Regions from separate parts of the Sphingobacterium sp. LZ11T8 genome, predicted to be linked through region 2. Evidence: riboswitches for the same ligand, from Rfam matches in the RefSeq annotation. Region 2 holds a riboswitch; each other region holds the start of a gene.

Region 1 (7,439 bases), on a different contig from region 2:
TCATTTACGCTAATAAATGTGGTAACAACAATTTTATGAAATAAGAAAATTATTAACATAATAATTATTTGTACGTTTGGTGAATATAATAACCAATTATGAATAAAAAACTCAATTTATGGGACTCCATTATGATTGTCATGGGTTCTATGATTGGAAGTGGGATCTTTATTGTTTCATCGGATATGATGCGACAGTTAGGGTCGGGCTATTGGCTGATTGATATATGGCTGATTACTGCGGTTGCGACCATTGCTGCCGCAATCTGTTATGGTGAACTTTCTTCGATGTACCCTAAAGCTGGTGGACAATATACCTACCTGACTGAAGTCTTTGGGAAAATGACTGGCTTTCTGTATGGATGGAGCTTATTTGCCGTGATCCAGACAGGAACCATTGCCGCTGTTGCGGTTGCTTTTGGCAAATTTGCCGGCTACCTCTTTCCACAGCTGAATGATGCAGCTCCCATTTACCAGAATGGCACCTTTATGATCACCTGGATGCAGATCCTTGCCATTGGAATCATACTGTTGTTAACTTTTATCAACAGTAAGGGGGTGCGGAGTGGCAAGATTGTCCAATCCGTCTTCACCTCTTCCAAGGTCATTGCCTTATTGGCCCTGATCGTTGGCGGGCTTCTATTGATCGAGAGCAATCAGTTTTCAGGGAACATGAGCTTCGGTTGGTCTGCTTCGCAGAATCTTGACCATTCAAGCTGGAAAGAGATTTCAGGTAATGTGTTGCTTGGTGGAATTGCTGCGGCCATGGTAGGTTCGGTTTTCAGTAGTGTGGCCTGGGAAAATGTAACCTTCGTGGCGGGGGAGATCAAGAATGCGAAGAAGACTGTGGTGATAGCCATGGTGATCGGAACCAGCTTGGTGATGATCCTCTACCTGTTTGCCAATTATGTTTATTTAGCCACTTTAAATCGAGAAGAAATTGCCTTTGCCGCGAATGATCGAGTTGCGATAGCTGCTGCTGAAAAGTTATTGGGAAGCGCAGGGACCATTATCATGGCCATATTGGTGATGATCTCAACCTTTGGCTGCGTGAATGGAATTGTGCTTTCAGGAGCAAGGGTTTTTCAGAGCATGGCCAAGGATGGCCTTTTCCTGAAGCAGGCCATTCCAAACAACAAGAATGATGTTCCGGAAAAGTCACTCTGGTTTCAGGGAATCTGGGCTTCGCTATTGTGTTTGAGCGGGCAGTATGGGAACCTATTGGACATGGTGTCCTTTGTGATCGTGATTTTCTATATGATCACGGTCCTGGCGATGATGTATCAGCGCTGGAAGAGACCTGATCTGGAAAGACCCTATAAAACATTCTTATATCCTATCCCTCCATTGGTCTATCTCTTGATCGGAACAGCTTTCTGTGTGCTTTTGATCTTGTATAAACCACAGTACACCTGGCCTGGGTTTATATTGATCCTGATGGGAGTGCCGATCTATTATTTTGCCAATCGAAAGAAACCTGTATTAAAATAAATGATAAGTAAAAGGCCGAACAAAAATTGCTCGGCCTTTATCTTATTTTAAATTACTAATGTTTCTTATTCAGCTCTTAGGATTTTGGCAGCTTCTACCATAGATTCTAAGGCAGCTTTAGTTTCTGGCCAAGCACGAGTCTTCAGACCACAGTCAGGGTTTACCCATAATTGCTCTGCAGGAACTACTGCTTTTGCTTTGCGTAATAAGTTAACCATCTCTTCTGTGCTAGGAACACGTGGAGAGTGGATATCATATACACCTGGACCAATATCGTTAGGATATTTGAAGTCTGCGAAAGCATCTAACAGTTCCATTTGAGAACGAGAAGTCTCGATGGTGATTACGTCAGCATCCATGGCAGCGATATCTTGGATAATATCGTTGAACTCAGAATAGCACATGTGCGTGTGGATTTGTGTATCGTCATCAACATTGGATGAAGAAACGCGGAATGCACGTACAGCCCAGTCTAAGTATTCCTGCTGATCAGCTTTGCGTAGAGGAAGTCCTTCACGGATAGCTGGCTCATCAATTTGGATGATCTTGATACCTGCTTTTTCCAATGCCTGAACTTCGTCCAAGATTGCCAAAGCGATTTGGTATGTAGTTGTAGAACGAGGTTGGTCGTTACGTACGAATGACCATTGTAAGATGGTTACAGGACCAGTCAACATTCCTTTTACAGGACGGTTGGTCAAAGACTGCGCATAAGCAGACCAACGAACAGTCATGTCTTCAGGACGGTAAACATCACCAAAAATAATTGGAGGTTTAACACAACGAGAACCGTAAGATTGAACCCACCCGTTTTGTGTGAATGCATATCCAGCTAATTGCTCACCGAAGTATTCCACCATGTCATTACGTTCGAATTCACCGTGTACCAATACATCGATATCTAAATCTTCCTGTAAACGGATTGTTCTTTCTGTTTCAGCAGCGATTTCTTTATCGTATTCTTCTTGAGAGATGGCACCTTTTTTCAAGTCAGCTCTCCATTTACGAACATCCTTAGTTTGTGGGAATGAACCGATTGTAGTGGTTGCGAATCCTGGAAGATTGAACTTCGCTTGTTGCGCTTCTTTACGAGCGTTGAAAGTAGAAGTACGCTTAGCATCTTCATCAGTGATGTTGCTGACGCGGTTTTTAACCTCTGGTCTGTGGATTAATGGAGAAGTACGGCGGCTCTCAGCAGCTTCTTTGTTTGCTTCGAAACGTTTTTGTGTTTCAGCATCAACTTCACCTTCAGCCAATACTGCAAGGTCTTTTACCTCAGCTAATTTTTGTTTAGCGAATGCTAACCAGTTTTTAACCTCAGCAGGTAGGGACTCTTCATTGTTCTCATTGTCCAAATCAAAAGGAACATGCAATAAAGATGAAGAAGGAGCGATCCAAACACGGTCTTTTCCTAAAGCATCAACAGCTTGTTTGATTTTTTTCAATGAGTTTTCGTAGTCGTTTTTCCAAATGTTACGGCCTTCAACAACACCTAATGAAAGGGTTAGGGAAGCAGGAACTTTGGATAATATCGTGTCAAGTTGGTTTTCACCACGAACTAAGTCTAGGTGTAACGCATGCACAGGAAGGTTAACAGCAATGTCTTCGTTGTTTCCTAATGCCTCGAAGTATGTAGCAACGATTAATTTGATGCCTTTGGCAGCTGCAGCTAACTTTTCGAATACTTTTCCGTAAAGAGCTTTGGTAGCATCATCGATATCTAAAGCCAAGAAAGGCTCATCGATCTGCACGTATTTAGCGCCAGCATCAGCAAGTTTAGCCAAGATCTCTTCGTATACTGGAAGTAATCTGTCGATTAGATCGATACGGTTAAAATCAGCTTCTTTTTCTTTACCTAACAATAGGTAAGTGATAGGGCCAATCAGGACAGGTTTAGTTTCGATACCTGATTGTTTTGCTTCATTGTATTCACTTAGGAATTTTTCTGAAGTCAGTTTGAATTCTTGATCTTTCACGAATTCAGGAACGATATAGTGGTAGTTTGTATCAAACCACTTGGTCATTTCCATGGCAGTTACATCAACGCCACCTTCTTGGAAACCACGAGCCATCGCAAAATATAAGTCTAGGTTATATTGGCGATCGATTTTGTTCAAAAGGGAGTTGTAACGAGCGGGAATAGCTCCAACAGTTAAAGATAAGTCTAGGACTTGGTCATAGAATGAGAAATCATTCGATGGGATCAATTCGATACCTGCATCTTTTTGAGTCTTCCAATTGCTTTCACGGATTTTAAGTCCAGCCTGCAATAATTCTTCCGCGCTGATTTTCTTTGCCCAGTAAGCTTCGTTAGCTTTCTTCAGTTCACGGAAAGCACCCACACGTGGGTAGCCTAAATTGTTTGTTAATAGCATATAGTTCTCTACTAAATTAAATAAATTCCAATAAGTCTTTTTGCTAAGAGAAGGCTACCTAGGATTCCTGTAACCAGCTTATCTTTCCCAATCGGGGTAGAATGTAGCACCTTGTCAAGAGACAGGTTGCTAAGGCTTCATCGGGTCTAGTCCCTCTGCCTTTCTCTATAAGCGTCGGCTAAGTTATGGATAAGATTTTTATTTTCCAAGGAAAAAGATTTTAGATGTGAGATTTGGGATATGAGAAAGCGAGGGTTTTCTATATTTTAGTTCATTGAGTATGAGAGAAATCGTGGTTTAAAAGTAGCTGGATATAATTCTATCAAAAAAGGGGCAAAAATACTTTTGCCCCTTTATATATTTTGATTTTGGATATGTATAAAAACGGTCAACCCTATTTAGGGATGGACACTCACATCTCACATCTCATATCTCACATCCATCCTTAGCTAACCAACAATTTATATCCTTTACCATGCACATTGACGATTTCCACGTTTGGATCTTCTTTGAGGTATTTCCTCAGTTTACTTAGGAATACGTCCATGCTTCGGCCGGTAAAGTAATTGTCGTCATGCCATATTTTGATCAGGGCTTCTTCGCGGGTCAGGACATCGTTTTTCTTTAAGCAAAGCAAACGAAGCAACTCGGCCTCCTTGGTAGACAGTTTCTGTTGTTGACCTTTGTAGGAGATAATCTGACTGGTGTAATCGAAGAAATAATCGCCGATCTCAAACTTGTCTGATATTTCTTCTTCTTTGTCCTTGGAAGCTCTCTTTAATAGCGCATTTATTCTCAATAAAAGTTCTTCAACACGGAAAGGCTTGGTGATATAGTCGTCACCACCTAGTTCGAAGGCCTGGGTTTTGTCCTCCATCATGCCTTTTGCAGTAGCATAGATGATAGGGACCGTCTGATTGATCTTGCGGATATCCTTTCCAAGGGAGAAGCCATCTTTTTTGGGCATCATGACATCCAGGATGCAAAGGTCGAATTCTTCCTTTCGGAAGGCATCCATTCCTTCTTGACCATCTGTACAGAGCACAACGTCAAATTTTCCTTTTAATTCAAGATAATCCTTCAGTAATTCGCCCAAATTAGGATCATCTTCTGCTAATAATATCTTTTGATTCATACTTTTCTCTTTCTTATGTTATGCTACTTCCTTGGATGCGTCCTTTAAAGGAAGAGTTACTTCAAATTGTGTGCCTTTATCTTTTTCGCTTTTTACGGAGATTTTTCCGTTCAGTCTTTTGATGATATCGTTAACATAGCTTAGCCCTAGACCGAAGCCTTTCACGTTGTGGATATTTCCCGTAGGTATGCGATAGAACTGGTCAAATATCTTTTCCTGTTGGTCCTTGGTCATTCCCATTCCCTTGTCTGCAACGGATATTACGATACTGTTCCCTCTATTAAAAGTCTTAAAAGTGATTTCTGGTTTTTCTTGAGAGTATTTAATTGCATTGTCGACCAGGTTGAACATCACATTGGAAAGGTGAAGTTCATCGCCAACCACTAAATCATTGCCTGCTGAAATGTCAATATTCAAGGTGCCTTCTGCCTTGTCCATCTGTAGTCGCATGCTCTCCAAGACTGCGTTGGCCAAGGAGTTGATGTGCACATTGGTGCGCTCGATCTTTAGGTTTTCTTTCTCCAGACGGGCAATGTTCAGGACGCGTTCGATATGCGAGCCTAAACGGACATTCTCATCGTAGATAATGTTTGCCAATTTGTTGACACGCTTGCCATCGGCGGAAATCTCAGGGTCACGTAAGGATTCACTAGCGATCATGATGGTGGCTACCGGTGTCTTGAACTCGTGGGTCATGTTGTTGATGAAGTCGGTTTTCATCTCCGACATCTTCTTCTGCTTGAAGATGATGCTCAACGTATAGGCAAAACATCCGATCAACAGCGCCAATAAGGCTAGGATGGTCGGAAATAGCCAATAGCCCATGGTCTCGGCAATAATTCCGCCCTTGTTAGGGAAATGTATGCTGAGCTCGCCAGGAGCATTGCCACGGTCTCCTTGGAATAGTCTAGCGGTATAGATCAAAGGATTATTGACTTCCTTGAGTTGCTCATTGTTGAATTGATAGACTCCTTGGAAAACGGGCATCTTATTGAAATCCTTGATCTCCATGACGAAGGAGGATTTTATTCCTCTTTCACGGAGTTCGTGGATCAATAGATTGACGGTTTTCTTCCCGTTGATACGTTCGGCCAAAGGTCTTTTGGATAATTCCATACCCATGGCTACATCGGCGATTACAGAGCTTTTCTTGCCTCCTAACATGGCAATGGTGTCATATAGTGTTGCGGCCTCTGATAATCGCTGTCCTCTCAGGTTATTGAGCTTAATCTCGAGTTCCTCGATCTTTGACAGGGTCTTGGAATCATAACGAGGGGGTAGGGTCCTGATCTGGTAAGCAATCGCTTCGGTGGAAGGTGGGTTGAATACGGGGATCAGGTATCGGGTACTATCGTCCTTCTGCGCAATCCTAGGAACGACCTTGATGGCCTCCACATTGGTGAACTCTCCAATGGTATTGTCGGAGGTTAGGCCCTGTTCCAAGGTGATTCGCACTAGGTGCTTGTATTCTTTTCTCTTTAGGTACGTTTCATAGAAATCATTGCTGATGGGTACCGCCGGGAACTGTTGGTTCAGTTCTCTTTCCAGAAAGTTGAACCTGGTGGTATGGGCAAAAGCCCTTCTCTGCAAGGTTTTGATGCTGTCCTGGTATTGCACCTGCAAGGCAAGGATCTTTTCGTTCTTTTGGATGCGTTCCTGGTCAATCCTGAACTTCTCTTGGTTAAGTCGTTCTTGTTCCCTTGCGAAATCATAGATTTCCTGACGCTCGATCTTATTGGCCACGGCAGAAAGGGATGCCTTGACTTCCTCATCAAAAAGTTTGGACTCCTTGATGAAGGATTCCCGCACAAAATAATACTGCATTGCCATTACGCCGATCAGCGCGATGGACATAAGCCAAATAATCAATGCAATACTTCTTTTTTTCATTTGTTACAAAAGTAATAAGGGAAAACAGCTAATTTTCTCATTTAACACAATTTAACAGCAAGTTTTTAGCTTTTTTAGCAGAATAGGATTTCTTTTGTTATAGAATAATGACTTAAGATACTGATTATGAAAAATTTCATCTTGATTTCCTTCTTATTCCTGATTTGGGCAATTCCTTCTTCTGCTCAAAATAATCAAAATATTCAAAAAAAGAAACCATTAGATTTTAAGGTTGACCTTAATCCCAAGGATAGTTTAAAGCAGTTCAAGATCCCCTTGTTGGATTCCATGAATAAATCGGTAGAGATTCCAAATGCCTATAAGGGTAATAGACAGGGCTTTATGGTTACTCCACATGATGTGCTGAAGGATCATGATGATACCGTAATCTTGGAGAAAAAACTGTCAGGTGAGGGGTCGGTGAAAATGCCGGGGACAAAGAAGCTGGACGAGCATTCCATGATTGTCAAACAGGATTCAGCGACCGTCAAGTCGCCAATAATCAAGAGATAGCTTGAAAATAGACGATACAAAAAAAGAGCCTCATTG
Region 2 (7,439 bases):
AAAAGGAATGCAGCTCATAGTATTCCGCATTTGGAATATGTTTCGCGATGAATTCCTGTTCTTGTGGAGGGAATAGCACATCCGAAGGAATACCTATGATCAGGGCATTGACGCCCTCAATTGAGCTTAATACTTGCTCCACCTGTCCACGTCCTCTGCCTAGATGATGGCTATCCATGGCTTTGGTCAAATACCAATAGGAAAATGCATTGAATCTCTTGACTAATTTATCCCCTTGATAGGCTTGGTAGGAGGATGCTTTGTAAGCGTCTGTTTTGTCATGGTCCGATTCCACTTGGGTCGTTCCATAGGCATTGTATGTCCTATACGACAATAATGCCATGCTGCGGGCCGCCTTTAATCCGTTCAATCCAGCATCATTCCTTTGCTCTTTAAAGCTGGAATCTGCTTCGATCGCAAGCCTTTGGCTTTCATTGAATGCGATACCCCACGGTGAGAAAAACGCATTTGTTCCGATAGCAATCAGATTATGGATCTTTATGGTTTTGGATACCGTCCATTCCAAAGCTTGTTGACCGCCTAGAGATCCTCCAATCAAGGTGTTGATTTCTTGGATCCCTAGATGATCAGCTAATAGTCCATGTGCTTTAACAATATCTCTGATCGTGAACTGAGGAAAGTCCGAATAATAGGGTAGGTTGGTGTCAGGGTCAATGGATAGGGGATTCGTCGTCCCATAATGTGAGCCCAGTACATTGGCACAGATAATGAAATAATCCTTATCGTTGAATAACTCATTTTCGCCAAATAATCCTGGCCACCAGTCAAAAACATCTGAATTTGCAGTCAATGCATGACATACCCAAATTACATTGGATTTATCCTCATTTAGCTTTCCATAGCTATGGTAGGCTATCTGTAGGTTTGCCAGTTTTTTACCACTCTCTAATTCGAAGTCTTGGCTATATCCGAAAGTCTTTACACTCATTCTCTTTAATTATCTTCCTCCTAAAAAATCAGTTAAGCCCCCACTTACTTGATTTTGTCAAATGCTTGTGTTAAGTCTGCTTTAATATCGTCGATGTGCTCGATACCCACCGAAAGTCTCAATTGACCTGGAGCAACTCCAGCTGCTTTCTGCGCCTCTGCACTCAATTGTTGGTGTGTCGTTGCCGCAGGATGGATAATCAGGGATTTCGCATCTCCTACGTTCGCCAAATGGCTGATCAATTCCAAAGAGTCAATGAACTCATTCGCCTTATCAACTCCACCTTTGATGGTAAAGGATAATACCGCACCATATCCGTTTTTCAGATATTTTTGTGCATTCTGATGGTATGGGTGGTTTTTCAATCCTGGGTAGCTTACTTGCTCTACTTGTGGATGTGCTTCCAACCATTGTGCGATTTCCAAGGTATTGTCAACATGGCGTTGAACACGAAGAGACAAGGTCTCCAGACCTTGTACCAAAAGCCATGAATTGAATGGAGATAGGGCAGGGCCGAAATCTCTTAATCCTTCAACGCGAGCGCGGATAGCAAATTGAATGTTCCCAAACGGTCCGCCTTCACCGAATACATCCGAGAATACTAAACCATGGTAACCTTCAGAAGGCTCTGAGAATTGTTTGAATTTACCATTTCCCCAGTTGTAGTTACCGCCATCGATAATCACACCACCAATACTCGTTCCGTGACCACCGATCCATTTTGTTGCCGATTCTACAACCACATTGGCGCCATGCTCCAATGGTTTGAACAGATAACCGCCAGCACCAAAAGTGTTGTCCACGATCAATGGTAGGTCATGTTTCTTGGCAACCGATGCGATACGCTCGAAATCAGGAATATTGTAACTCGGATTCCCAATCGTTTCTACATAGATCGCTTTAGTTTTATCGTCGATCAAGGCTTCAATTTTATCTGCATCCGAATCTTCAGCAAATCTTGCCTCAATGCCTAATCGCTTAAAAGAAACCTTGAACTGGTTATAGGTACCTCCGTAAAGATTTGATCCTGAAACAAAGTTTTCACCTGCCTCGAGGATATTGGTCAAGGCCAAGAATTGTGCTGCCTGACCAGAAGACACAGCTACAGCTGCCACACCACCTTCTAATGCCGCGATACGTTTTTCAAAAACATCCGTAGTTGGATTCATGATCCGCGTATAGATGTTTCCAAATTGCTTAAGGGCAAATAAATTCGCGCCATGTTCCGCATTTTCGAAAACATAGGAGGTAGTCTGATATATAGGTAATGCTCTGGATCCAGTTGTAGGGTCTACATCTTGACCTGCGTGCACTTGTAGTGTTTCAAATTTAAGATTTTTGTTGTCTGCCATTTTTATGTTGATTATTGATGTTAGTAAATTGAATATATGATTTCCTTTCTTGCTATGCTATTGGTCGTCTGTACTCTATTATTTTTGCACTTTTTCCTCGTGCTCAAACATAGTGACGACTATCGCATTCGGGTAATGCAAATAATACAGCTGGAAATAAATTGAATGTTGAGATCTGTTGCTGGTTTTCCAACAAGATACACTAATTCCGATTTTGAAAATTTTGAAGTCATAGTCTATTTCATTTATATGCTCCTGGGCTTTATTGCCTCGGACAGGAATTGGCACCTTTTCAATCCTTATTGAAGGTTGCCAGTGGGTCATTGAGCCAGTCTCTCGCCACTTCTTTATAAATCAAGACCATCTTTTTAGAGAGGTAATGATTAGCGTACCACTATCGAAGTACTCCGCAAATATAGTTCACGAAATTTAATTTTGCAATCTTTTTCTGAAAAGTTTATTCTTTGGCAGATCCCATTACCACTTTTCCCTATAAAGACCAGGGCTTCAACCTTTGTTAGTCCCTTCTCTAACGTCGGTTGAAGCCCCAATATTTTTCTGATATATATTTCCGATCAACTAAAAGGTAGTTGTCTTCGCATCACGCATTTGAATGATTTTGTCTACCACGTAGCGTGTATTCCCACGCCATGGTAATACGCCATGATATTCCTTATAATGAAGGTCAAAGGCTTTCCCGCTATTTAGTTCCAAGATATGGAAAACTGAGTCGTTTTCAATGGAGAATTCAAATTCATTGCTCGAAAGACCGGTCCCGGTCTTTTGCGAACGGATTCCCTCTTGGATCAGCTTTCCTTCGTAGGTCTTGAATAAATTTCCCTTTTTTACCGCATAATTCAAAACGCCAGATTTAACGCCTTCTCCAAATACAAAATAATATTTGAAATAAACAAATCCAGCAAAAGCCAGAAATAGAATAAGTAAAAACCAGCTGATGAATTTCTTGAACTTTGAACCTTTAGTGCTAGGTTGTGGGTTAGTTGTTTCCATTTTTTTTGATTCAGTTTCTATTTGGTAACAAAAAGAATACCTAAAAATAAAAAAGGTTGGCGAATTTCCATTGCCAACCTTATATTTTTTTTAACCTAGTAGCTGCATCTCTGCATCGATTGCTTCCTTGGTCTTGTCACTTACCGGAACCAATGGAAGCCTAACATGGTCTTTGCCAATCCCTTTCTTTTCTAGGATATATTTGACACCAGCAGGATTTCCCTCAATAAAACAAAGGTCAATGATCTTCAATAATTCCAAGTGAATGGCCCTTGCTTCCACATAGTTTCCTTCGCGACATAGATGTGCCAAGGCTGAAACTTTGGTAGGGTAGGCATTGCCGACAACCGAAATGATTCCGGCCGCACCCATCGCCATCATAGGCAATGTAACGGGGTCATCCCCAGAAATCAGGAGAAAGTCCTTTGGTTTATCTCGAAGGATCTCACTGAACTGTGCAAAATTCCCCGATGCTTCCTTGGTCGCTACAATATTTTTGAAATCCTTGGCCAAACGAACGGTAGTCGCTGGACTTATATTGCTGCCCGTCCTTCCTGGTACATTATAAAGGATAATAGGAAGTTTAGATGCCTCCGCGATTGCTTTGTAATGCTGATAGATGCCTTCTTGTGTTGGTTTGTTATAGTATGGAGAAACCGAAAGGATCGCAGCATAGTCAAGGATCTCAAAGTTCTTGATCTGCTCCACGATTTCATAGCTGTTGTTTCCACCAATTCCAGCTACCAATGGAATACGCTTATTAACGTGCTTCGAAGTAAATTGCCACAGCTTCTTTCGTTCATCTTGGGTTAGGGTAGCTGTTTCTCCAGTGGTACCCAATGAAACCAAATAATCAATGCCACCTTCAATCTGAAAATCTATCAGATTGCCGAGGCTTTCGTAATCTACTGTGCCGTCTGCGTGAAATGGAGTGACTAATGCCACTCCCGCACCTTGAAGCTCGTTCATCGTTTATGTATATTTATTTATTTATTTTATTCTTATTTATTGATCATCGCCAGGAGCTGAACATCCGAGATCATCGGAACCTGAAGTTTTTCTGCCTTCGCTAATTTCGATGGTCCCATTTTGTCTCCTGCCACCAGATAGTTCAGTTTTGAAGAAATACTGCTCAACATCTTTCCGCCATGCGACTCAATCAGTTCTGTCAATTCTTCCCGGGAATGGTCCGCAAATACGCCCGATATCAAAAAGGTTTTGCCCAAGAGACTATCGCTAGCTAATAACACTTCCTTTTCTTCAATCTCAAACTGTAAACCCATGGCCTTTAGTTTTTCGATCTCTTCCCAATGCTCTGGATTAACCAGATAGGCATTGATGCTTTCGGCTATGCGCAAGCCTATATCCTGAACAGAAAGAATTTCATCTACGGTAGCAGCACGGATCGCATCGATGTTTTTGAAATGCTGCGCCAATTTCTTGGCTACGGTCTCACCGATATGTCGGATGCCCAAACCAAATAATACTTTCTCAAAGGGCTTATTCTTCGATTGCTCGATACCTTTCAGCATATTGTCTATGGACTTTTGCCCGAATCTTTCTATGCCGACCAGTTCAGGCTCCCTATCTTTTAGGGTATAGATGTCCGAAATTTTTCGGATCAATCCTAGCTTGAAGAACGTTTCGATGGTTTCATCGCCTAAGCCTTGTATATCCATCATCTTTCTGCCGATGAAATGTTGCAGCTTTCCTACAATCTGCGGTTTACAGCCATCCTCATTCGGGCAATAATGAACTGCTTCGCCTTCTTCCCTGATCAAGGTTGTGCCACATTCTGGACATTGAGTAGGGTATTCAAATGGTTTAGCTCCGTCGCGACGCTTTTCAACGTTTGCTGAAATAATCTTTGGAATGATCTCGCCGCCCTTTTCTACAAAGACCGTATCATGCTCGTGCAAGCCCAGTCGCTCGATTTCATTGGCATTGTGCAGTGAAGCCCGCTTTACTGTTGTTCCAGCCAACAGGACTGGTTTCAGGTTCGCTACGGGAGTCACCGCCCCTGTACGCCCAACTTGATAGCTGATGCTGTTCAAGATCGTTTCAACCCGCTCCGCTTTAAATTTATAGGAAATTGCCCAACGCGGAGATTTTGCCGTAAAGCCCAATTCTTCCTGTTGTGCAAAGTCATTTACTTTGATCACGATTCCGTCGATCTCATAGGAAAGTTGGTGTCTGGCCTCATCCCAATGATGGATAAATTCCAGTACTTCCTCGATGGAATTGCACAGTCTACTATGTTCGCAAACTGGAAATCCCCATGATTTCACTTCCTCAATGCTATGCCAGTGGTCGTGGAATAATTTGTTTCTGTTATCACAGTACAGAAAATAAAGGAAACAGTCCAATGGTCTTTTTGCAACCTCCGAGGAGTCCTGTAACTTGATGGTCCCAGAAGCAAAATTCCTTGGATTGGCATAGGTCTGCTCTCCATTTTCTTCCCTTTCTTTGTTCAACCTCAAAAAGGCCGATTTATGCATAAAGATCTCCCCACGGATATCGAAGCTTTCAGGATAGTCGCCTTTCCTCAGTTGATGCGGTATGCTGCGGATGGTCTTCACATTGTTGGTCACATCATCACCTTGGGTTCCATCCCCGCGGGTGACAGCCTGGACCAATTTTCCATTTTCAAATGAAATAGAAATGGAAAGACCATCAAATTTCAATTCAGCAACGTATTGAACCTGATCACCAACTACCTTCCTGACCCTGTTGTCAAAGTCTTTTAACTCCTGTTCGTTATAGGTATTGCCCAATGACATCATTGGCCATTTATGACGAACCGTTTGGAATCTTTGTGTGATATCTCCGCCAACTTTTAGGGTAGGGGAGTTAGGGTCTCTGAATTCAGGATATTGGAGTTCCAACGCTTCCAGTTCCTTTAATTTATGGTCAAAATCGTAATCGGAAATGGAGGGTTGCGCTAAAACATAATATTGATAATTATATTCGTTCAGCTCACGTGTAAGTTCTGTTATCTTCGCTTGAATATCAATTGACATAGACCACGAAAATACAAAATATATTAAGGGTAAAATAATTTAAAACAAAATTTGGCTACTCCCGTAATGTGTTGCTAAACAATGAAAATTATATGGGAAAAGATAATTCAGGACTTTCGCGATTAATGGAAATTATTTTCATGAAGGTCGCTGTATTTATGGATTTTATTCATGTAATAATCCCAAATAATGGAGTTCTTATATTGTCCTTTATTGTTCTCTTTTTGTGCATATTTCTTTCTTTTCTTTGCTGTTTTGAAGAAATTCTTGAAAAAATACTGATGACCACGGCTTACAGCCCAAGCATCCGCCGTTTTTCCATCAAAAAGAAACTTGATTAAAGCAAAAAGATCCCACCATAATCTTAAGGATATTTTCCAAATCCCAGCAGCAACCGGTAGGTTCTTTTGCATCATGACCAAATTGTTCCGGAAGTTGAGATAGGTCTTCTGCGGATTGCTGGTTTTTAAGGTTCCTCCTCCCACATGGTAGACAATGGAATCTGGACAATAGCCCACCTTGTAACCCATTCGCTTTAATCTCCAGCAAAGATCGATTTCTTCAAAATGTGCAAAGAAATCAGCATCAAATCCTTCTGCTTCTTTCCAAGCCTTGGATTTAATGAACAGTGCGGCACCTGTCGCCCAGAACACCTCTTGGGCATCATTATATTGGCCTTGGTCTTTTTCAACTTTATCCAAGATCCGCCCTCGACAGAATGGAAATCCAAAATAATCAATATAGCCTCCGGCAGCGCCTGCATGCTCAAATTCCCCCTTGCTATGATATGCCTGAATCTTAGGTTGACAGGCTACCAATAATGGGTCTTGCTCCATATATGCGATGACTGGTTCAACCCAGTTCTCTGAAACCTCTACATCTGAATTCAATAGGATGTAATAATCCGCTTCCACTTTCTTCAAGATTTCATTGTATCCGCCAGCAAAACCTAAGTTCTCGCTGTTGCGAATGATCTTGAACATGGGGAAGTTCTCCTCCACATAACTAATGGAATCATCGGTCGATCCATTGTCGCCGATAATAAACTCTATATTTGGGTATGTACTATTAAATACCGAAGGAAGGAATTTCTCCAAGAAATACTTC
Region 3 (7,439 bases), on a different contig from region 2:
GATATGGTCAAATTCATTTTCCCAAAGGCCATTTTCTAGGTGTTCTTCATAGCTCAGCTGGAAAACCTCTTTGATGTCTATGTGGATTCCCAGTTCTTCAAAAGTTCGTCTCTTGGCAGCTTCTATTGTTGTCTCATTAGGTCGAGGATGTCCGCAGCAGCTGTTGGTCCATAGTCCGGGGCTGTGGTATTTTGAATCCGCACGTTGTTGTAATATCAGATTACCTTGATCGTCCAAAAGGAATACAGAGAAAGCACGGTGTTTTCGGTTTTGAAGGTGAGCCTCTTGTTTTTCCATTTGGCCAATTTCATTGTCCTGTTGATCTACCAATATCACAAATTCTTCTACAGTCATAGTCTAGATTTAGGGTATTCTCCTAAAATAAGGAATTATGGCTATTTAACCTAAAAATCCTGAGGAAGATCTGCGATAAACTGATCTATGACTGATTCAGCTGTTGCCCAGGAGGTCACTATCCGTACCACGGCCTTATCACCATCTAACTTCTGCCAAACATAGAATTCATATTTTTTATGGAGTTCTTTTATGGCGGAATATGGAAGGATAGGGAAGATTTGGTTGCTAACGGGTTTGCTAGAGAACTCAAAGCCTCTGGATTGGAATGCATCAGCTATTTTAGCGGCCATTCGGTTGGCATGTTTTCCTAGGTCAAAAAACAGGTTATCTTCAAACAGTGCGTAGAATTGTGCCCCTAAGATTCGACCTTTAGCCATTAGAGCTCCTTTTTGCTTGATATAGTAATCGAAACCATGAGCGAGTTCTTTGTTTTTGAATACAATGGCTTCACCTAATAATCCGGCATTTTTTGTTGCCCCGATGTAGAATACATCTGCAAGAATTGCTAAATCTTCGATGTTCAGGTCAGCATAGGCTGAAGTCAGTGCAGTAGCCAGCCTAGCACCGTCTACAAATAATATCAATCCATTTGATTTACAGAATGAGGAGATTTCTTCCAATTCTGCTTTGCTGTAGATGCTTCCGATTTCTGTGCACTGCGAAATATAGACCATAGCAGGTTTGACCATATGGTTGTCGGTATGGTAATCTAGGGCAGCTTGTATTCCCTGAATGGAAATTTTACCATCTTTGTTGGGGATACAATTGATTTTGTGTCCTGTATTTTCAATGGCACCCGTTTCATGGACCTCAATATGTCCGGTATCGGCAGCAATCACGGATTCGTATGGTTTAAGGAGATGGCTAATGACCAGCATGTTTGCTTGGGTACCTCCAGAAACAAAATAGATCTCAGCATCTGGATTGTTGATTCTTTTTTTGATGAAAGATTTTGCCTTTAGGCTGAGATTATCTTCCCCATAACCGGCTTCCTGATCAAGATTGGTTTGGGATAGAAGGTTTAATATATTGGGGTGAGCACCCTCACTATAATCGTTTTTGAAGCTTATTTTAGATTGCATGTGTAAATATAATCGTTTTCGCAATCGGATGGAATAAAATAGAAAAAGGATTGATCAAATTGACCAATCCCTTTGTGGTTGTATAATTATTCGTTTATTTTCCAAACATTCCAGCAAGGCTATCCAAGATGTTGCCTTTAGCACTATTGTCGTTTTTCTGGTCGAAAAACTGTCCAACTAAATCACCTAAACCACCAGCAATATTAGGTTGTGATGAGCTAGCAGTGCTAGAACCACCGCCTCCTAATACGCTTCCGATCAAATCACCGATTCCGCCTCCTGAAGCACCGGCATTTGACGTGCCACCTCCAAGGATGCTTCCTAAAAGGTCTCCAATCCCTCCGCCGCCAGTTCCAGCGTCAGCTTGTTTCTTTTTACCTAGATAACCCATTACCAAAGGAGCCAATAGCGCTAAAATGCCACCGATTTTCCCCATGCTAATTCCTGATTTTTCAGAAAGGGATTGTTTTACCGTATCGGTGTTGCGACCAAAGATGTGATTTACAATTTTATCTTCATCTTCTGTTGGTCCTTGATTAAATAATCCTGCTAGGTTATCGAATATCCCCCCAGAGTGGTTATCCAATGCTTTTTGTATGCCTTGAGCTTGTTCAGGCCCCTTTTGCGCATTGTAATTCAAGGCAGACATCATCAATGGGATAGCTGCAGAAACAACCCATTGGGTTTGGTTTTTATCAAGTCCTAATTTTTCTGATATTCCTTCAGTAGCTTGTGAACCAATGCTTCCTGAAATTAAGTCACTAATGTTCATATTGTAGATTGTTATTGTTTATAAATGTTATTTTTATAACTCAAATATATTGCCAATTTTACTAGTATGAAAAAAATATGTTCAAACATCTTTGCACTTACGGTTCTTTTGTTCTATGGTTGCAATAACCCATCGAAAAATGAAGAAGGAGTGCAAGTCGAAGACGTGAAATTATCCCTTGAATTAGCACAGCAAATTTATGCCATGCCGACCCATTGTATTGAGGTGGAGTATCCCAATAAGTTAGGCCAAGTCTTGGGGTCAGGAGCTGATCTTAAATCGCCCAAATCCCTTCGGCCTGTCTTTTATGGATGTTTTGACTGGCATTCCTCTGTACATGGTTATTGGTCAGTAATAAAATTGCTGAAGGCTTTTCCTGAACTAGATAAAGAAGGGAATATGAGGAAAGTGTTGAATAGCCATATTACGCCTGAGAATGTGCAAACTGAAATTGCTTTTTTCAATGACAAGAACAATTTAGGGTTTGAAAGGACTTATGGTTGGGCTTGGCTGTTCAAGTTGCAAGAAGAACTGGCAAATTGGGAAGATGAGGATGGGCAGCGCTGGAAAGTGGCTTTACAGCCATTAGTGGATCTTTTGGTCAAGCGATATATCGAATATCTCCCAAAATTGGTATACCCAATTAGGGCGGGACAACATGATAATTCGGCCTTTAGTTTATCGCTTTCTTTGGATTATGCCAATTCCGTAGGGGATGAGGCCTTTAAGAAATCCATTCAAGAAAACTCATTGCGTTTGTTCCAAAACGATAAGATTTGTGATCTGGCCTATGAACCGAGTGGATATGATTTTCTTTCCCCATGTTTAGAAGAAGCTTATTTGATGAGTAAATTGATGGAAAAGAATGAGTATTTAACGTGGTTGAAAGGATTTATGCCAGGATTGTTTGACCCTTCCTTTGAATTGAAACCCGCAATAGTTAAGGATAGGACGGACGGTAAATTGGTTCATTTGGATGGTTTGAATTATAGTCGAGCCGCATGTCTTTCCGGCATCAGTAAAATCGATGGAAGTTTGCAGCATTTAAAAGGCAATGCTATTGAACATTTTAACTTCTCCATAGTTAACTTAAGTGCTGAAGACGACTATATGGGAAGCCATTGGCTAGGAACGTTCGCACTGTACGCGATAGGGAGGTTTTAGGGATAGTATTGAGATGTGAGATATGAGTATTGAGATATTAATCGTACTAACTTATTTTTATAGTATTGAGATGTGAGATATGAGTATTGGGATATCAACCGTACTTACTCATTTTTATAGTATTGAGATTTGAGTACAAAGGTATTAACCTTTATATCTCAAATCTCAAATCTCAAATCTCAAATCTCCTAACTTAACATAAAGGAATTAATTTATTTTCAGATAGTTTCACTGGGACACTTTGGATCTGGGTAAAGCCGTCTTCCGTACTGATTATGGCTGACAGATCGATTCCGCGATTGGATAGTGCGGAAATCAATGCAGTCCTAAAAGCTGTTTTGTTTGCACCCCAATTGGATTTTACCAAATCATTGTTCAATACAACTAATTCGTTGGTGGAATAGTGGTGGAATTTCTCCACTAGGTGCTGGTGTAAGGGTTTTGTTGTGTTCGACATACAATTAATGTTTAAAGGGTTTAACCATAATTGCATTCAGAGGCGTCTTAAAAGACTTTGCAATATTCGTTTATTTTGGCTTGTCGCCCGTATCGATTTACCACCGCGGTGTCTCTCACTCGGTTGGTATTGCATCTGCAATTCTGAATACTCTACAAACTTAGTAGATTATATTTTAATATGCAAGTGTCAATTAAAATTTTCTATAATTCTTTTCTCAGGCGGGCAACAGGGATATTCATGGCCTCGCGATATTTTGCAACTGTCCTACGGGCAATGGAATAGCCTTTTTCTTTTAAAATCTCTGTTAGTTTCTCATCTGCCAGAGGTTTTCTCTTATCCTCATTGGCGATGCATTCTTCCAAGATTTTCTTGACTTCCTTGTTGGAAACCTCTTCACCGGACTCAGTCTGAATGGCTTCAGAGAAGAAAGATTTTAAAAGGAAAGTGCCAAATTCGGTTTGGACATACTTGGAATTCGCTACACGGGAAACCGTTGAAATGTCCATTTCGATCTTGTCGGCAATATCCTTCAAGATCATAGGTTTCAGCATTCTGTCATCACCAGTTAGGAAATAGTCATATTGATATTCCATAATGGCATTCATGGTTTTCAACAAAGTCTGCTGTCTTTGTTTGATGGCGTCGATAAACCATTTTGCAGAGTCCAGTTTCTGTTTAACAAACTGAACGGCCTCACGCATTTTCTTGTCGTTCTTTTCGGCTTTTTCGTAATGTTCAAACATTTCCTGGTAGGAGCGGGACACACGAAGCTCTGGTGCGTTCCTGCCATTTAAGGTCAGGTGCAGGACACCGTCGTTGTTGGAGATATGGAAATCTGGGATAATCTGCAATTGCTTACCAGCAACAGCTCCTGAATCGCCTGGTTTTGGATTCAGTTTTAAGATTTCGTTTACAATTTCTTTAAGCTCTTCGGAGTTTACTCCCAATTGCTTTTCGATTTTGTCGTAATGTTTTTTGGTGAATTCATCCAAGTAGTTCTCTACAACCAATTGGGCCTGTTGAATTATTGGATTATTTTGATCTTTCTTACGAAGTTGTATGCTCAAGCATTCCTGAAGATTTCTGGCGCCAATTCCCGCTGGGTCAAAGGTTTGAACAATTTTCAGCATCTCTTCAACCTCATCTTCTTCAACGATGACATTTTGGGAAAAGGCTAGGTCGTCGATCAGAGAAAGGATAGGTCGGCGCAGATAACCATCATCATCCAAGGAACCGATGATTTGTTGGCCTAGTACATAATCTTTATCAGAAAGGGCAAGTAAGTCAAGCTGATTTTGAAGATTTTCAAAGAAGGAATCTTGGACTGCGATAGGGATTTCTTTTTTACCATCCTCATCATCATGGTCATAACCTCCACCGTAATCTTTATAGTCGTCTTCCTGGATATATTCATCTACGCTGAATTCGTCATCATAGCTATTGTCTTCCATGTTGAAGTCGTCATCCGGATCTTTGTCTGGGTATTCTTCGACAGGGTCGTTCATGTTGGTCAAACTACCATCTTCCAAGGCTGGATTCTCTTCAAGTTCTTCTTTGATACGGGCATCTAATGATACAGTAGGTACCTGAAGCAATTTTATGAATTGAATTTGTTGCGGTGAAAGTTTCTGTAATAATTTTTGTTGTAGTGTTTGCTTTAACATGTCCCCGATAAATAAGTCAGGTAAAAATAGGGAATAATATTCAATAAGATAAAATTGTTGTAAACAAAAGAGAATTTAGGAACAGTTTTTGCTATTATAAGTCTCGGAAAAACAGCCTAGTTAAAAACCAAAAATTTCATTTGTTAAATTTCGTTAATTTTCATTTCAAGGTTCATTTTTGGGCGAATTGATATGATTTTTTCCAAAGTTTTGTTCATATTTACCGTATGTTTAGACGAGTCCGGAACAAATTTTTGCGTATCGCACTGATTGTTATTTACTTTATTATCTTATTTACTTGCGCGGTACAAATTAACTTCCTAGGCTTGTTCGGATCATCGCCTACTAAGAAAGAAATATTGTTGCCTGAACTGAATGTTTCTTCCGAACTTTTTACCGCCGACTCTGTTTTAATCGGTCGCTATTACAAGCAAGATCGTGATCCTGTCCCTTATGATAGTATTTCTCCAAATATCGTTAATGCCCTAATTGCTACTGAAGATGTTCGTTTTAGAAAGCATCATGGGGTGGATTTTATTGGGTTGTTTGGCGGAGTGTTTTCAACTTTAAGTGGAAGTGATCGTGGAGCAAGTACTATTACCCAGCAACTTGCAAAGAATTTATATAGAACTCGCTACAAGGATGCTCAAGGACTGTTAGGGAAGATCCCGGGAGTTGGTCTGTTGGTCACAAAGTACAAGGAATGGATGACTGCCTTCAAATTGGAGAGCAAATACAGCAAAGAAGAAATCTTGACGATGTACCTGAATACCGTTTCGTTTAGCAATAATGCCTACGGTATTAAGTCGGCATCTGTAAGGTATTTTGATAAGCTGCCAAGTGAAGTTACCGTCAATGAAGCTGCTGTTTTGGTCGGTATGTTGAAGGGTACTACCTATTATAATCCAATCAGAAATCCTAAGAACGCTCTGCAACGTAGAAACGTCGTTCTAAACCAAATGGAAAAAGAAGGTTATCTGAAAAAGGATGAAGTAGCAACCCTGAGTAAAGATTCCTTGGGCTTGAACCTGAATAATCAGGAAGTTCGCAATTCCAACGATTCCTACCTTCGTACGGCAGTCGAAAAATGGTTGGAAGAATGGGGTGAAGAAAACGAAATAGATATCTATACCAGTGGTCTGAAAATATATACAACTATTGATTCCAGGATGCAGAAAATTGCTGAAACGGTTGTTTCAACCAAGATGAAGGAATTGCAACAGCGTCTGGACAATGTTTGGGGAAATGATCTGCCATGGAGAGATAAAGAAGGTAATGTGATCCCTAATTTTTTGGAAGACCATGCGAAAAAACTTCCGGCTTATGCATCATTGATGAAAAAATACAATGATGAAGCCAAGGTTTTTGAGGAGTTGAACAAGAAAAAATCCATGGAGGTCTTTACCTGGGATGGAATGGAGAAAGTGGATTATTCGACCATGGATTCGCTGAAACATTACCTGACCATGTTGAATACAGGAATGATGGTCATGGACCCATACAATGGAAATATTAAAGTTTGGGTTGGTGGTATCAATCACAACTATTACAAATTTGACCATGTAAACCAAGCGAAAAGACAGGCTGGATCTACCTTTAAGCCTTTTGCTTATGCAGCAGCCTTGGAGTCTGGTATGGCACCATGTGATAAATTCACCGATAAACCAGTAAAAATTGAATTCATTAACAATAAAGGGGAGCATGAGATCTGGGAGCCAAAAAATGCGGATTGGTCATTTTCTCACAGTGACTTGTCGCTAAGACATGCCATGGCTCGTTCATTAAATACGGTTACTGCACAGATAACAGAGAAAGTAGGTTGGGATAAGGTTGTGGAGATGGCTCATAAATGTGGTATTGATAGTAAATTGGAGTCGGTTCCGTCAGTTGGATTGGGCTCGAATGATGTTTCCGTTTTTGAAATGGTCAGGGGTTATAGC

Evidence for each region. A riboswitch is a leader RNA that binds a small molecule or an ion and turns the genes downstream of it on or off. The one in region 2 is predicted to bind S-adenosylmethionine.
Region 1: it holds a riboswitch for S-adenosylmethionine, as region 2 does, so the genes downstream of both, metE (5-methyltetrahydropteroyltriglutamate--homocysteine S-methyltransferase) here and NLF99_RS11560 (O-acetylhomoserine aminocarboxypropyltransferase/cysteine synthase family protein) in region 2, are expected to answer to the same signal.
Region 3: it holds a riboswitch for S-adenosylmethionine, as region 2 does, so the genes downstream of both, NLF99_RS08955 (5-oxoprolinase) here and NLF99_RS11560 (O-acetylhomoserine aminocarboxypropyltransferase/cysteine synthase family protein) in region 2, are expected to answer to the same signal.

The regions. Positions count from the first base shown of each region.
Region 1 covers NZ_JANBZY010000007.1:251,671-259,109, reverse strand. The annotation lists gene NLF99_RS16700 (APC family permease) at 99-1,490, shown strand; gene metE (5-methyltetrahydropteroyltriglutamate--homocysteine S-methyltransferase) at 1,556-3,865, opposite strand; SAM riboswitch class I at 3,941-4,039, opposite strand; gene NLF99_RS16690 (response regulator transcription factor) at 4,311-5,000, opposite strand; gene NLF99_RS16685 (sensor histidine kinase KdpD) at 5,019-6,890, opposite strand; gene NLF99_RS16680 (hypothetical protein) at 7,017-7,403, shown strand.
Region 2 covers NZ_JANBZY010000004.1:247,538-254,976, forward strand. The annotation lists gene metX (homoserine O-acetyltransferase) at 1-949, opposite strand, end outside; gene NLF99_RS11560 (O-acetylhomoserine aminocarboxypropyltransferase/cysteine synthase family protein) at 994-2,301, opposite strand; SAM riboswitch class I at 2,544-2,657, opposite strand; gene NLF99_RS11565 (hypothetical protein) at 2,881-3,312, opposite strand; gene dapA (4-hydroxy-tetrahydrodipicolinate synthase) at 3,403-4,281, opposite strand; gene ligA (NAD-dependent DNA ligase LigA) at 4,314-6,332, opposite strand; gene NLF99_RS11580 (glycosyltransferase family 2 protein) at 6,455-7,439, opposite strand, start outside.
Region 3 covers NZ_JANBZY010000003.1:173,630-181,068, reverse strand. The annotation lists gene idi (isopentenyl-diphosphate Delta-isomerase) at 1-354, opposite strand, end outside; gene NLF99_RS08970 (low specificity L-threonine aldolase) at 405-1,439, opposite strand; gene NLF99_RS08965 (DUF937 domain-containing protein) at 1,534-2,211, opposite strand; gene NLF99_RS08960 (DUF2891 domain-containing protein) at 2,278-3,375, shown strand; gene NLF99_RS08955 (5-oxoprolinase) at 3,569-3,832, opposite strand; SAM-I-IV-variant riboswitch at 3,894-3,988, opposite strand; gene rpoN (RNA polymerase factor sigma-54) at 4,036-5,499, opposite strand; gene NLF99_RS08945 (transglycosylase domain-containing protein) at 5,727-7,439, shown strand, end outside.